Sediminicoccus sp. KRV36: one gene and its partners. The protein of the gene in region 2 binds, or shares a complex with, the protein of the main gene of each other region. Links are inferred from orthologs where the notes say so. Each region holds a gene or a part of one and is shown on either strand. Other genes may lie near its edges. The genes, in order: ccmE, ccmB and LHU95_RS03175.

Evidence for each region.
Region 1: the proteins of ccmB (region 2) and ccmE are in contact, whole or in part, in a solved structure (PDB 8CE8), measured with the Escherichia coli proteins. The link is inferred for Sediminicoccus sp. KRV36 from one-to-one orthologs.
Region 3: the proteins of ccmB (region 2) and LHU95_RS03175 are in contact, whole or in part, in a solved structure (PDB 8CE8), measured with the Escherichia coli proteins. The link is inferred for Sediminicoccus sp. KRV36 from one-to-one orthologs.

Annotation. Positions count from the first base shown.
Region 1 is NZ_CP085081.1:663,566-669,753, forward strand. The notes cover bases 1-2,807. They hold ccmE (cytochrome c maturation protein CcmE), read left to right. Parts: upstream 1-1,043; coding sequence 1,044-1,571; downstream 1,572-2,807. Other genes in these bases: LHU95_RS03175 (heme ABC transporter permease), read left to right, coding at 110-901; LHU95_RS03185 (heme lyase CcmF/NrfE family subunit), read left to right, coding at 1,591-2,807. Also shown: more of LHU95_RS03185, read left to right, coding at 2,808-3,573; LHU95_RS03190 (DsbE family thiol:disulfide interchange protein), read left to right, coding at 3,570-4,172; LHU95_RS03195 (cytochrome c-type biogenesis protein), read left to right, coding at 4,247-4,696; c-type cytochrome biogenesis protein CcmI, read left to right, coding at 4,717-5,487; LHU95_RS03205 (MFS transporter), read right to left, coding at 5,510-6,188. UniProt on the Escherichia coli protein: Heme chaperone required for the biogenesis of c-type cytochromes. Transiently binds heme delivered by CcmC and transfers the heme to apo-cytochromes in a process facilitated by CcmF and CcmH.
Region 2 is NZ_CP085081.1:4,368,805-4,374,973, forward strand. The notes cover bases 1,570-4,357. They hold ccmB (heme exporter protein CcmB), read right to left. Parts: upstream 3,395-4,357; coding sequence 2,744-3,394; downstream 1,570-2,743. Other genes in these bases: radA (DNA repair protein RadA), read right to left, coding at 1,570-1,641; LHU95_RS20845 (hypothetical protein), read left to right, coding at 1,814-2,206; LHU95_RS20850 (hypothetical protein), read right to left, coding at 2,305-2,664; ccmA (heme ABC exporter ATP-binding protein CcmA), read right to left, coding at 3,522-4,136; acnA (aconitate hydratase AcnA), read left to right, coding at 4,182-4,357. Also shown: more of radA, read right to left, coding at 232-1,569; more of acnA, read left to right, coding at 4,358-6,169. UniProt on the Escherichia coli protein: Required for the export of heme to the periplasm for the biogenesis of c-type cytochromes.
Region 3 is NZ_CP085081.1:662,838-665,570, forward strand. It holds LHU95_RS03175 (heme ABC transporter permease), read left to right. Parts: upstream 1-837; coding sequence 838-1,629; downstream 1,630-2,733. Other genes in the region: LHU95_RS03165 (Rieske (2Fe-2S) protein), read right to left, coding at 1-250; LHU95_RS03170 (EVE domain-containing protein), read right to left, coding at 247-675; ccmE (cytochrome c maturation protein CcmE), read left to right, coding at 1,772-2,299; LHU95_RS03185 (heme lyase CcmF/NrfE family subunit), read left to right, coding at 2,319-2,733. UniProt on the Escherichia coli protein: Required for the export of heme to the periplasm for the biogenesis of c-type cytochromes.

The DNA of each region.
Region 1 (6,188 bases), 3.7 Mb from region 2 along the record:
GTGGCCGTGCCAATGGGGCGGAGATCATTCCGCTGGGCGATCTTTTCCCTGGCGGATGCCTGGGGCGGGGGCGCTTCAATCCTTTGGCGCATCTGCCTATGGTGGTGCTGTGGAAAACGTCGCTCACACTCCGCGATCCTCAGGGTCGCTGCATCGTTTCGCCAATCCCGGCCGCTTCCTGCGGCTGACGGAGCGTTGGCTGCCCTGGCTTTCGGGCGCCGCCCTGGTCGTGCTGGGCATCGGCGTGGTCTGGGGGCTCTGGCTCGCGCCGAAGGATTGGCAGCAGGGCGAGACGGTGCGGATCATGTTCGTGCATGTGCCGATGGCCTGGCTGGCGATGGGCGGCTACACCGGCCTTGCGATCCTCTCGATCATGTCGCTGATCTGGCGGCACCCGCTGGCGGACCTCACCGCGCGGGAGCTTTCGCCGATCGGCGCGGCGGTCACGGCGCTGTGCCTGCTGACGGGCAGCCTCTGGGGCCGGCCGATGTGGGGCACCTGGTGGGTCTGGGATGCGCGGCTGACCTCGGTTCTGGTGCTGTTTTTCCTCTGGCTCGGCCATGCGGCGCTGGTGCGCGCCTTTGACGACCCGGAGCGCGGGGCGCGCATGGGCGCGATCCTGGCGCTGGTGGGCGTGGTGAACGTGCCCATCGTGAAGTTCAGCGTGGATTGGTGGAACACGCTGCACCAGCCGGCGAGTGTCACGCGCCTCAATGCGCCGGGGATGCATGTGGACATCCTCTATCCGCTGCTGTGGTGCACGCTGGGATTTACGCTGGCCTTCATGGCGGTGACCTTGGCCGCGACGCGCGCCGCCGTGATGGAGCGCCGCGTCCGCGCCCTGCAGATGGCCGCCGCCCGCCGCGCCGATGCGCCTGCCCTGCGGAGTGTGGAAGCGTGAGCACGCATTGGCTGCATGTGCTGCTGAGCTGGGGCGCGGTGCTTTGCGTTTTCGCGATCCTCGCCATATCCGCGATGGGCCGGCATCGTGCGGCCAGGCGGCAACTCGCCCAATTGGAACGCCACCCCTTGGAACTCCGGAAATGACGCGGAAGAAGCGCCGGCTCTATATCCTCCTGCTTTGCGCCATCGGGCTTGGCAGCGCCACGGCGCTGACACTGACGGCGTTCCAGGACAATCTCGTTTTCTTCCGCTCGCCTTCGGATATCGCGCGGGAAGCGCCGCCCCCGGGACGCTCCTTCCGCCTGGGCGGGCTGGTCGAGGCCGGCAGCGTGCAGCGCCAGGGCGAAGACCAGGGCCGCCCGGCGATCCATTTCCGTGTGACCGATGGCGCGCATGTGGTGCCGGTGATTTTCACCGGCGTCCTGCCCGATCTGTTCCGCGAGGGGCAGGGCGTGGTGACCCAGGGGATGATGGGCGCGGATGGCACCTTCCGGGCCCGCGAAGTCCTCGCCCGGCATGACGAGACCTATATGCCGCCCGAGGTGGCCGATGCGCTGAAACGCTCGGGCCATTGGAATCCGGCCCAGGGCGCCGCCCCCGCGCCGGCGACCTGGAACACGCTGGACCCGGCACGCCCGCAGGCCAACCCGCCGCGAAGCGGCTCATGATCAATCTGGATATCGGCTCATGATTCCCGAACTTGGCCATTTCGCGCTGATCCTGGCGGCGATGCTCGCCATCGCGCAGTCCGGCCTGCCGCTCTGGGGCGCGCAGCGGGGCGATTCGCGGCTGATGGGGGCCGCCGCACCCTTGGCGCTGGCCGGCTTCGTCGCCATCGTCATCAGCTTCGCGGCGCTGATCTGGTCCTATGCGATGAATGACACGACGGTGGTGAACGTCGTCGCCAACAGCCATTCGGCCAAGCCGATGCTGTTCAAGATCACCGGCACCTGGGGCAATCACGAGGGCTCGATGATCCTCTGGGTCATGGTGCTGGCCGGGTGCAGCGCGGCGGTGGCCGGCTTTGGCGGCGGCTTGCCCTCGGCCCTGCAGGCGCGGGTGCTGGGCGTGATGGGGCTGATTTCGCTGGGCTTCCTCGCCTTCATCCTGTTCACCTCCAACCCCTTCGAGCGGATCTGGCCGCCGCCGCCGGATGGCCAGGGGCTGAACCCGCTGTTGCAGGATATCGGCCTCGCGATCCATCCGCCGCTGCTCTACCTCGGCTATGTGGGTTACGCGGTGACCTTCGCCTTCGCCGTGGCCGCGTTGATCGAGGGGCGCGTGGACGCCGCCTGGGGCCGCTGGGTGCGGCCCTGGTCGCTGGCCGCCTGGTCCTTCCTGACCATGGGCATCTCCATCGGCTCCTGGTGGGCCTATTATGAGCTCGGCTGGGGCGGCTACTGGTTCTGGGATCCAGTGGAGAACGCCTCGCTGCTGCCCTGGCTGGCCGGCACGGCGCTGCTGCATTCGGCCATCGTGGTCGAGAAGCGCGAGGCGCTGAAGATCTGGACCGTGCTGCTGGCGCTGCTGGCCTTCGCGCTCAGCCTGCTCGGCACCTTCCTGGTGCGTTCGGGCGTCCTGAATTCGGTGCATTCCTTCGCTTCCGACCCGGCGCGCGGCATTTTCATCCTGTGCCTGCTCGGCATCTACATCGCGGGTGCCTTCGCGCTCTTTGCCTGGCGCGCGCCCGCCATGGCGCCGGCCGGCGTCTTCGCGCCGATCTCGCGGGAGGGCGGGATCGTGCTGAACAACCTGCTGCTGTGCTCGATCACGGCGGTGGTGCTGGTGGGCACGCTGTATCCCTTGTTCCTGGACCTGCTGACCGGGCAGATGATTTCCGTGGGCCCGCCCTTCTTCAATTCAGCCACGGCGCCGCTGGCCCTGCCCCTGGTGATGGGCATGGCCGTCGGCCCCATGCTGGCCTGGAAACGCGCGAGCCTCTGGCCCGTGCTGCAACGCCTCTGGTGGGCCGCCTGCCTGGCACTTCTGGCCTTCATCCTGACGCTGGCCTTGGCTGGCTGGCATGTGTTGAGCGCCTTGGGCTTCGCCTGCGCCTTCTGGCTGATCGCCGGTGCCGCGACCGATATCGCGGACCGCGCGGGCATCGGCCGCACCAGCCTCGGCAATGCCTGGAATCGCGCGCGCAACCTGCCGCGCGCGGCCTGGGGGGCGGCCATCGCGCATGCGGGCATGGGCGTCACCATCCTCGGCATTTCGGGCATGGGGCTGGCGACGGAAAAGCTGGTGGCGGTGCCGCCGGGCGGCTCCACCCAGTTCGCCGGTTATGAATGGCGGCTGGAGGGCGTGCGGGACTTCATCGGCCCCAATTTCACCGCGCGGAAGGCCACCATCACCCTGCTGCGCGATGGCAGCGTGGTGGCTGTGATGGAGCCGAGCAAGCGCTTCTTCCCGACCGGCCGGATGACGACGACCGAGGCCGCGATCCGCACCCGCCCCTCCGGCGATCTCTACGCCGTGCTGGGTGAGGAGCGGCCCAATGAAGCCGGCGTGAGCGAGGCGGTTCTGCGCCTGCACAACAACCCGCTGGCGCCCTGGATCTGGCTTGGTGCGGGGATCATGGCGCTGGGGGCCGCACTCTCGCTGAGTGACCGCCGCATTCGCATCGCCGCCCCCGCGCGGCGGCGCAAAGAGGCCGAGGTTTCGGCGTGAGTGACGGCGTGACCGATCTGGCCAAGCCCGCGGCAAAGCCCTCGCGGCGCAAGCTGTTGGTCTATGCGCCGCTCGGCGTCGCGGCCGTGGCCGGCTTGGGTTTCTGGGCCATGCTGCGCGGCTTGCAGGATGGCAGTTTCAACCCGCGCGGCGTGCCCTCGGCGCTGCTGGGCAAGCCGCCGCCGGATTTCGCGCTGCCCGCGCTGGAAAGCTCGGGCCTGCCGGCCCTGGTTTCGGCTGATTTCCGTGGCATGCCCGGCCCCGTCGTCGTGAATTTCTGGGCGAGCTGGTGCGCGCCCTGCATCATCGAGCATCCGCAGCTCATGGCCCTGCACCGCCAGGGCATTGCCGTCTGGGGCGTGAACTACAAGGACCGCGTGCGCGAGGCGCAGGGCTTCCTGACGCGCCATGGCAACCCTTTCGCGCGGCTCGGCGTGGATGAGCCTGGCCGTGTCTCGATCGATTGGGGCGTCTATGGCGTGCCGGAGACCTATATCCTGGATCGCGGCGGCATCATCCGCTGGCGCTTCGCCGGCCCCATCACGCCCGAATTGATGGCGCAGGACATCCAGCCCCTGCTGGCCCGGCTGCGAGGCTGATCATGTTCCGCTGTGTCACAAGGTCCAGGAGGCAAGCCTCCTGGTGGGAGAGTTTGAGAGGGCTAGGCCCGCTCATGGTCTTCCTGTTGTTCGCGCTCTCCGCCCAGGCCCAGATCGGCGACACCAGCTATCGCCTGCGCGACCCCGAGCAGGAAACCCGCGCGCGCGAAATCGGCAAGGAGCTCCGCTGCCTCGTCTGCCAAAACCAATCCATCGAGGATAGCGATGCCTCCCTCGCGCGGGATTTGCGCCGCATCGTGCGTGAGCAGGTGGAGCGCGGCGCCAGCAACGAGCAGGTGATGCGCTTCGTGCATGAGCGCTACGGCGATTTCGTGCTGCTGCGCCCGCCCTTCCAATGGAGCACGCTGCTGCTCTGGGCGACGCCCGCCCTGGCGCTGCTGGGCGGGATCTTCGCCATCTGGCGCTCGCGCCGGCAGGCCAGTGCCAGCGGCATCGGCCCCACTGAATTGACCGAGGCCGAGCGCGAGCGCCTCGCCGCATTGCAAGGTGATCCCAGGGCGTGATGTGGTTGGCTTTGGCGCTGGTGGCAGCGCTTATTCTCTCACCGCTGGCTTATACGCTGCTGCGCCCCCCGGCCGCGCGAGGCCGAGGGGAGGCGGATGTGGCGCTGTTCCACGCCCAGCTCGCCGAGCTGGAAACCCAGCGCGCCGAGGGCCGGCTGGACGAGGCCGCCTTCAACGCCGCCACGGTGGAGGTGCAGCGCCGCCTGCTGGCCGCCCCCGCGCCCCAGCAACTCACCGCCCCCGCGCGGCCGTCGCTGCTGCTGCTGGCGGCCCTGGTGCTGGTGCCGGCCGCCGGCGTGCTGCTCTATGTCGAGCGCGGCTTCCCTGACATGCCATCCGCCACGCTCGCCGTTCGGCAGGAGGCGGATGCGCAGGATGAGGCGATGCTGGTGCAGCTCCGCGCGCGCCTCGCCACGGCCGATCCCAACACCCAGCTTGGCCGCCAGGGCTTCATCCTGCTCGGCAATGCCGAGCGCAATCGCGGCCGGTTGGCCGAGGCGGTCGCCGCCTGGGAGCGGGCGCTGGCGGGCGGCTTCGATGTCGGGCTGGCCGGTGACGTCGCGGAGATCGAGATCGAGCGCAATGAGCCGGCCAATGCGCTGCGCTGGATCAGCCGGGGGCTGGCCATGCAGCCGCAGGATGCGCGGCTGCGCTTCCTGGCCGGCCTGGCTGAGGCGCGGGCCGGGCGGAACGAGGTGGCGCGCGCCATCTGGACCCAGCTGCTGGCCGAGGCGCCGGCCGATGCGCCCTGGCGGAATATCGTGCAGGAAAGGCTCGGCGGGCTGAACTGAGGCGCGCGTTCATCCGCTCCGCTCAATCCTTCGCGCGGGCTCCGCGCAGCGCCAGCAGCGCGGCCACGCCGCACAGCCCGGCCATGGCGAGGAAGGCCCCGCCGCCCGCCACGGCATAAAGCCAGCCACTCGCCCAGATCAGCCCGCCCGTGCTGGCGCTGATGGCTGAGGCGAGCAGCGTCTGCGCGCGCCCGGACAGCCCGGCCGGCAGGCCCAGCAGGGCCCGCATCGCGGCCAGATGCATGGCGCCGAAGGTGAGCCCGTGCAGCAGCTGGATGCCCACCAGCGCCCAGGGATCAGACGTGATGGCCGTCACGCTCCAGCGCAGCACGCCGGCGCCCGCCGCCAGGAGAGCGAGGCCGCGCACGCCCAGGCGTTCCACCACCGGGCGGCCGAACAGGAACAGCAGGATCTCGGCCAGCACACCCAGCGCCCAGAGCAGGCCGATGAAGCCCGTGCTCAGCCCCGCCGCCTGCCAATGCAGCGTCGAGAAGGCGTAATAGACGGCGTGGCTGCCCTGGATCAGCGCCGCGATCGGCAGCACCCAGCGAAACACCGGCTCGGCCAGCGGCGCCCAGAGGCTGGAGGATTCCGGCTGGCCGGGTGGCGCCTCGGCGCGTGGTGCCGGCGCCGGCAGCCGCTGCGCCGCCCAGGCGGTCCAGAGCAGGCCGGCGGCCAGCATCCAGGCGGCCACGCCAGGC
Region 2 (6,169 bases):
CACCTTCATGCTAATTCATAAAAAATAGGGCGGGGCTCGCTGGCTGCTGCAAAATCACCGCGACGGGATCGAGGGGCCAGCCCCTCGAGCTCCCCGGCAGGAAACCGGTTTCCTGCACCTTCATTCAGGGGATTTTACCGTCGAAGAGCCGAGATACCGGCCTTCTTGGCGTGGTTGGCCGCGAGGCGGAGACGACGCGGGAGGGCAAGGCCCTCTCGCCATCTGACCTTTTCAGCCGCGCTCATCCCGCGTCCGCTTCAACGTCCCCGCCGCGAAGGGCGCCACCAGATCGGCCAGATGCCCCACTTCGGTCAGCCGCAGCCCCTCGATGGCGGCTGGCGGCTTGTTGCCGCGCGCCACACGGCGCGGCAGCACGGCGGCGGAAAAGCCGAGCTTCTGGGCCTCACGCAGGCGTTGCTCGGCCTGGGACACCTGGCGGATTTCACCCGAGAGGCCCACCTCGCCGAAATACACCGCATCCGGGTCGGTCGGCCGGTCGGTGATGGCGGAAGTGAGTGCGGCCGCCACGGCGAGGTCGGCGGCGGGCTCATTGATGCGCAAGCCCCCCGCGATGTTCAGATAGACGTCGGATTGCCCGAAGCTCAGCCCCGCACGGGCCTCCAGCACCGCCAGCAGCATGGAAAGCCGCCCGCCTTCCCAGCCCACCACCTGCCGCCGCGGGCTGCCGCCATTGCTGGGCGAAAGCAGCGCCTGCACCTCGACCAGCACCGGCCGCGTGCCCTCCAGCCCGGCAAACACCGCCGAGCCCGAGATATTGCCGCGCCGCTCGGCCAGGAACAGCGCCGAGGGGTTGGAGACTTCCACCAGCCCGCCCTCGGTCATTTCAAACACGCCGATTTCGTCCGTCGCGCCGAAGCGGTTCTTGGTGGCGCGCAGGATGCGGAACTGGTGCCCGCGATCACCTTCGAAATAGAGCGTCGCGTCCACCATGTGCTCCAGCACGCGCGGGCCAGCCAGCGTGCCCTCCTTGGTGACGTGCCCCACCAGCACGAGGGCAAAGCCCCGCGCCTTGGCGCAGCGGATCAGCTCGGCCGCGCAGGTGCGGACCTGGGCGACGGTGCCCGGCGCCGAATCCAGCGCGTCCAGCCACATGGTCTGGATGGAATCGATCACGACCAGGGTGGCTTCATCCTCGGCTTCCAGACTGGCCAGGATGTCCCGCAAAGCCGAGGCGGCGGCCAGCGCCATGGGCGCATCCGCCAAGCCGAGGCGCCGCGCGCGCATGCGCACCTGGGCCACCGCTTCCTCGCCCGAGATGTAGAGAACGCGCTTGCCCGCCATCGCCATGCGCGCCGCCGCCTGCAACAGGATGGTGGATTTGCCGATGCCCGGATCCCCACCCACCAGCACGGCCGAGGCCGGCACGAAGCCGCCGCCCAGAACGCGGTCCAGCTCAGCGATCCCGGTCAGGTGGCGCGGCGGCGGCGCGGTCTCGCCGGCCAGGCCCACGAAGGTGATGCCGCGCCCCGGTGGCGCCTTGCCCGCGGGGCCCGGGCTGCGCGGCGCGGTGCTCTCCTCGACCAGGGTGTTCCACTCGCCGCAGCCATCGCAGCGGCCCTGCCATTTCACATGGGAAGCACCGCAGGATTGGCAGATGAAGCGGGAGCGGTCCTTGGCCATGGCGTAAGAACATAAATAGAACAATGCCGCTTCGCAAGCCAGCCCGGGCGATAGGCACCACCGATGAGTGGCGATGCCTGAACATATTGGCCAGGCTGGCGGCCGGCGCATAGTGTTGCGTCATCGGAACAGCGATCCCGCCAACCGAACTGGATCAGCAAGGAGAAAACCAATGAGAAAGCACCTGATGATGGCCATGGCCGCAGCCAGCGCGATGGCGATGCTGCCGATGAGCGAAGCGGCGGCCCAGGGGAACCCCTATTGCAATGGCAAGCTGCAGGCGGCGAGCTTCTACAGCACCACCCAATCCACCAGCACGCGCAGCACGGTGAACTACTACCTCATCCTGCAAAGCACGGTGGGCGAGAATGTCACCTTCGCCGTGACCTTCAACGACCATCGCGTGCAGAGCCGGCAGAATGGCACCCACTTCACGCGGCTCGGCCCGTGGGGCACGTCCCAATCCATCCTGCTGGGCGTGGCGAGCCTGAACAACCCCAGCGGCACGGGCGGCCCCGCCGTTCCGATGGACCTGGCCGCAGGAACCCGGGTGGCCTGCCGCTGAGGCAGGCTTCCCTGACCAGGTCGTCGCGCAGCCTACCCCCCCAGCGCGGCGGCAACCCGGCGGGACGTTCCCCCCCCTTTGGTCCCGCCGGGACCCCCTCAGCTCAAGCGGCAGGAAGCGCCCAGCGCGCGGATCAGCGTCTCCGGCGGCAGGCCGGGTTGCTGGTCCGCGGGCAGGCGCAGGGCGAAGACCGTCTCGCCGTGGCGCACCAGCATCATGGGCGGCCCCTGCTGCGGCCGGCCCCCGGCCATCAGCACGGGTTGCAGCAGGATCGCCTCGCCCGTGCGGTTGGCCACGGTGACGCGCAGGCCGATGGCGGCCCGGCCCGGCGCCTGCTCATTCCATTGCGGGCTGACGGACAGCAATTCGACACGGCCGCCGCAGAGCGTGCCCGCCGCGCCGAAGGCGGGGCCCGCCAGCAGGCAGACGAAGGCGGCCAGGGAGAGAATGCGACGCATGGGATTGCTCCATCCGAGTGAGAATGATCCCGTTCTATGGGATGGAGATTAACGGCCAGCTAAACGCGCCGGCGCTTTTTCAGTCGCCGCGCAGGGCCGCGCCCGCCGCCAGGGGCGCCAAGGGGGCCGCAAAGGCCAGCATCGCGGCTTGCAGCAGCAGATAAGGCCGCGCTTCCAGCCCGCTGGCCGCCGCCTCGATGGCCGCGGCGCCGAAAATCACCGCCGGGATGGAAAGCGGCAGTACCAGCAACGGCAGCAGCACGCCGCCGCGCCTGGCCCCCAGCGTCAGCGCCGCGCCGGCGGCCCCGAAGACGGACAGGATGGCCGAAGCGAGCCCCAGCGCCAGCATGGCCGCCGGCCAGGCATCGGTCGGCAGGTTGAGCAAGGCGGCGGCCAGCGGTGTGGCCAGCACCAGCGGAATGCCGGTGGTGACCCAGTGCCCCAGCGCCTTGGCCGCCGCGATGCCGGCCGGATGCAGGCCGGAGAGCAGCAATTGGTCGAGCGAACCATCCTCCGCCTCGGCGCCGAACAAGCGGTCCAGCGGCAGCAGCGCCGCCAGCAGCGCCGCGGCCAGCAGGACGCCGGGGGCGAGGCGCGCGAGCAATTCGGGCGAGGGCCCGACGCCGAAGGGAAACATCGCCGAAACCAGCACGAAGAACATCACGGCCGACAGCGTATCGGCCGGATGGCGAATGGCGAGGCGCAGTTCCCGAACGAGGAGCGGAATCATGGCCAACCCGCCCGAAAGCCGGAGGGCGGCTTCGCCCGCGGGGTTGAATCGGGCAGGTCCATCCAGCCCCTCACCCGGCGCCGAAAGGGCGGCCGCGGGGTGCGCAGGGTGGCGGGCGGCGCCTTGATCACAACCGCAGCTCCCGCGCATCGGGCAGCGGCAGGGGCAGATGCGTCGCCGCCAGGACCATGCCGCCCGCCGCCCGATGCGCCGCGAAAATAGGCCCGAGCCGCGCGACCGAGGCCGCATCCAGCCCCACCGAAGGCTCATCCAGCAACCACAGCCCCGCCGGCGCCAGAGCCAGGCGCGCCAGGGCCAGCCGCCGCTTCTGACCGGAGGAAAGAACCCGTGCCGGCAGTTCCGCCAGCCCACCCAGATCCAGCGCGGCCAGCGCCGCCGCCACGTCCCCGCCGGTGAGGCGGGCGAAGAATTCCAGGTTTTCCCGCGCCGTCAACGCCGGCTTCAGCGCATCCTGATGGCCAAGATAGCGCAGCCTCGCCCCATGCGCGGGCAGGTCCGCCCAGGCATCCACGCCATCCCAGAGCAATGAACCCTCGGCGGCGGGGATCAAACCGGCCAGCAGCCGCAGCAGCGAGGACTTGCCCGCGCCATTCGCGCCGGTCAGCAAAAGCGCCTCGCCAGGGGAAACCTCGAAGGAGAGTCCGGCAAAAACCAGACGTTCCGCCCGCCAACAGGCCAATTCACGCGCTTGCAGCAGGGGCGGCCTCCATGGACCATTCAACAGGGCCATGCTTAAAAGCGCGGCGCAAGAGTGAGGAAGAAAATCATGAGCAGCACCGACACCCTCAAGACGGCGCGTCAGCTTTCAGTAGATGGCAAGACCTATCATTATTTCAGCCTGCCGGAAGCGGCCAAGCAGATCGGCGACCTGTCGCGCCTGCCCTTCTCGCTCAAGGTGCTGCTGGAGAACGTGCTGCGCTTCGAGAATGGCAGCAGCTACACCGTGGCCGATGCCCACGCCATCGCCGAATGGGTGAAGGAAGGCCATTCCGAAAAGGAAGTTCCCTTCAAGCCCGCGCGCATTCTGCTGCAGGATTTTACCGGCGTTCCCGCCGTGGTGGACCTCGCCGCCATGCGCGATGCGCTGCTCAGCCTGGGTGGTGATCCGCGCAAGGTGAACCCGCTGGTGCCGGTGGATCTGGTGATTGACCACTCGGTGATGGTGGATGTCTCCGGCACCGCCACCTCGCTGCAGAAAAACGTGGATATCGAGTTCGAGCGCAATGGCGAGCGCTATGAGTTCCTGCGCTGGGGCCAGGAAGCCTTCGACAATTTCCGCGTGGTGCCGCCCGGCACCGGCATCTGCCACCAGGTGAACCTGGAATATCTGGGCCAGGTGGTCTGGACCAACACCATCGCCGGCGAGACCTTCGTCTATCCGGACAGCTGCTACGGCACGGACAGCCACACGACGATGATCAACGGCCTGGGCGTGCTGGGCTGGGGTGTCGGCGGCATCGAGGCCGAGGCCGCCATGCTCGGCCAGCCCATCGCCATGCTCATCCCCGATGTGATCGGCTTCAAGCTCTCCGGCAAGCTGCGCGAGGGTGTGACCGCGACCGACATGGTGCTGACGGTCACGCAGATGCTCCGCAAGAAGGGCGTTGTCGGCAAGTTCGTCGAGTTCTTTGGTCCCGGCCTCGCGCACATGCCGCTGGCCGACCGCGCGACCATCGCGAACATGGCGCCCGAATATGGCGCCACCTGCGGCTTCTTCCCGGTGGATGAGATGACCCTCAGCTACCTGATGCTTTCCGGCCGGGACGAGCATCGCATCAAGCTGGTGCGCGAATACTGCAAGGCGCAGGGCATGTTCCGCGACGAGAACACGCCCGATCCGGTGTTTTCCGACACGCTGGAACTCGACCTCGCGAGCGTCGAACCCTCCATGGCCGGCCCGAAGCGCCCGCAGGACCGCGTGGCGCTGGGTTCCGTCGGCACCTCCTTCGCCAAGGACCTCGCCTCGGGTGCGATGGGCGTTCCGGGCGATGAGGCCAACAAGCGGGTGCCGGTGGAGGAGGCGAATTTCGATCTGGGCCATGGCGATGTCGTGATCGCGGCCATCACCTCCTGCACCAACACCTCCAACCCCTATGTGCTGGTCGCGGCCGGGCTTGTGGCCCGCAAGGCGCGCGCCAAGGGCCTGCGGCCGAAGCCCTGGGTGAAGACCTCGCTCGCCCCTGGCAGCCAGGTCGTCACCGACTACCTGGACGGCGCGAACCTGACCGCCGACCTCGACGCGCTGGGCTTCCAGACCGTGGGCTATGGCTGCACCACCTGCATCGGCAATTCCGGCCCGCTGCCGGAGCCGATGGTGGAAGCCATCGAGCAGAACAAGCTGGTCGTCGCCGGCGTGCTCTCGGGCAACCGCAACTTCGAAGGCCGCGTACATGCCAATGTGCGCGCCAACTACCTGGCCTCACCGCCGCTGGTCGTGGCTTACGCGCTGGCCGGCACGGTGAAGATCGACATGTCGAAGGACCCGATCGGTGTGGGCTCCGACGGCAAGCCCGTCATGCTGCTGGATATCTGGCCGACGCAGGAGGAGGTGAACAACGTCGTTCACGAAGTGCTGACGCGCAAGATGTTCATGTCGCGCTACTCGGACGTGTTCAAGGGGCCGGCGCAGTGGCAGGCGATCAAGGTGGATGCGGACAGCGACACCTATCGCTGGAATGGCGGCTCCACCTATGTGCAGAACCCGCCCTATTTCGAGGGCATGACGATGGATGTGAAGCCGCTCGCTTCCATCAA
Region 3 (2,733 bases), 3.7 Mb from region 2 along the record:
CGATCCGGAACCGCGCGCCATGCGCGGCACAGACGATCATCTCCCGCTTGCGGTCGAGGAAGCGGTCCGGCACGGGCTCCAGCGGCAGGCCGATATGCGGGCAGGAATTCACATAGACCAGCACGCGGGCACCACGCCGGATGGCAAAGAGGCCGGTGAAGCCGCCCGGCGGGGCGGGGAAGCCGCGCGCCTCGCCATCCGGGATCTCGTCCAGGCGGCAGAGCACGCGCCAATCGGCGGCGTCCTTCATGCCCCGGCCATCTCCAGGATCACGGCAGCGTGCTCCGGGCTGATCGGCATGACGGAGAGGCGGGACTGGCGGATCAGGCCGATGCCCTCCAGCCGCGGCTCGGCCTTGATGGCGGCGAGCGTGACGGGCTGCGGCAGTTTCGAGACGGTCTTCACATCCACGCAGACCCAGCGCCCCGTCTCATCCGTGGGGTCGGGATAGGCCACGCGCGCCACCTCGACGATGCCGACCACCTCCTTGCCGATATTGGAGTGGTAGAAGAAGACGCGGTCGCCCTTCTGCATGGCCTTCAGGAAATTCGCGGCCTGGGCGTTGCGCACGCCGGTCCAGGGCTCGACCCCGTTGGCCACCTGCTGTTCCCAGCCGAAGACATCGGGCTCGGATTTCACGAGGAAACTGGGCTGGGCGGGCTTTGGCTTGGCCATGGGTTTCTTTGCGGCGCGATGTGGCGATTGGCTGAAGGCTTCGCATATGTGCGGTGGCCGTGCCAATGGGGCGGAGATCATTCCGCTGGGCGATCTTTTCCCTGGCGGATGCCTGGGGCGGGGGCGCTTCAATCCTTTGGCGCATCTGCCTATGGTGGTGCTGTGGAAAACGTCGCTCACACTCCGCGATCCTCAGGGTCGCTGCATCGTTTCGCCAATCCCGGCCGCTTCCTGCGGCTGACGGAGCGTTGGCTGCCCTGGCTTTCGGGCGCCGCCCTGGTCGTGCTGGGCATCGGCGTGGTCTGGGGGCTCTGGCTCGCGCCGAAGGATTGGCAGCAGGGCGAGACGGTGCGGATCATGTTCGTGCATGTGCCGATGGCCTGGCTGGCGATGGGCGGCTACACCGGCCTTGCGATCCTCTCGATCATGTCGCTGATCTGGCGGCACCCGCTGGCGGACCTCACCGCGCGGGAGCTTTCGCCGATCGGCGCGGCGGTCACGGCGCTGTGCCTGCTGACGGGCAGCCTCTGGGGCCGGCCGATGTGGGGCACCTGGTGGGTCTGGGATGCGCGGCTGACCTCGGTTCTGGTGCTGTTTTTCCTCTGGCTCGGCCATGCGGCGCTGGTGCGCGCCTTTGACGACCCGGAGCGCGGGGCGCGCATGGGCGCGATCCTGGCGCTGGTGGGCGTGGTGAACGTGCCCATCGTGAAGTTCAGCGTGGATTGGTGGAACACGCTGCACCAGCCGGCGAGTGTCACGCGCCTCAATGCGCCGGGGATGCATGTGGACATCCTCTATCCGCTGCTGTGGTGCACGCTGGGATTTACGCTGGCCTTCATGGCGGTGACCTTGGCCGCGACGCGCGCCGCCGTGATGGAGCGCCGCGTCCGCGCCCTGCAGATGGCCGCCGCCCGCCGCGCCGATGCGCCTGCCCTGCGGAGTGTGGAAGCGTGAGCACGCATTGGCTGCATGTGCTGCTGAGCTGGGGCGCGGTGCTTTGCGTTTTCGCGATCCTCGCCATATCCGCGATGGGCCGGCATCGTGCGGCCAGGCGGCAACTCGCCCAATTGGAACGCCACCCCTTGGAACTCCGGAAATGACGCGGAAGAAGCGCCGGCTCTATATCCTCCTGCTTTGCGCCATCGGGCTTGGCAGCGCCACGGCGCTGACACTGACGGCGTTCCAGGACAATCTCGTTTTCTTCCGCTCGCCTTCGGATATCGCGCGGGAAGCGCCGCCCCCGGGACGCTCCTTCCGCCTGGGCGGGCTGGTCGAGGCCGGCAGCGTGCAGCGCCAGGGCGAAGACCAGGGCCGCCCGGCGATCCATTTCCGTGTGACCGATGGCGCGCATGTGGTGCCGGTGATTTTCACCGGCGTCCTGCCCGATCTGTTCCGCGAGGGGCAGGGCGTGGTGACCCAGGGGATGATGGGCGCGGATGGCACCTTCCGGGCCCGCGAAGTCCTCGCCCGGCATGACGAGACCTATATGCCGCCCGAGGTGGCCGATGCGCTGAAACGCTCGGGCCATTGGAATCCGGCCCAGGGCGCCGCCCCCGCGCCGGCGACCTGGAACACGCTGGACCCGGCACGCCCGCAGGCCAACCCGCCGCGAAGCGGCTCATGATCAATCTGGATATCGGCTCATGATTCCCGAACTTGGCCATTTCGCGCTGATCCTGGCGGCGATGCTCGCCATCGCGCAGTCCGGCCTGCCGCTCTGGGGCGCGCAGCGGGGCGATTCGCGGCTGATGGGGGCCGCCGCACCCTTGGCGCTGGCCGGCTTCGTCGCCATCGTCATCAGCTTCGCGGCGCTGATCTGGTCCTATGCGATGAATGACACGACGGTGGTGAACGTCGTCGCCAACAGCCATTCGGCCAAGCCGATGCTGTTCAAGATCACCGGCACCTGGGGCAATCACGAGGGCTCGATGATCCTCTGGGTCATGGTGCTGGCCGGGTGCAGCGCGGCGGTGGCCGGCTTTGGCGGCGGCTTGCCCTCGGCCCTGCAGGCGCGGGTGCTGGGCGTGATGGGGCTGATTTCGCTGGGCTTCCTCGCCT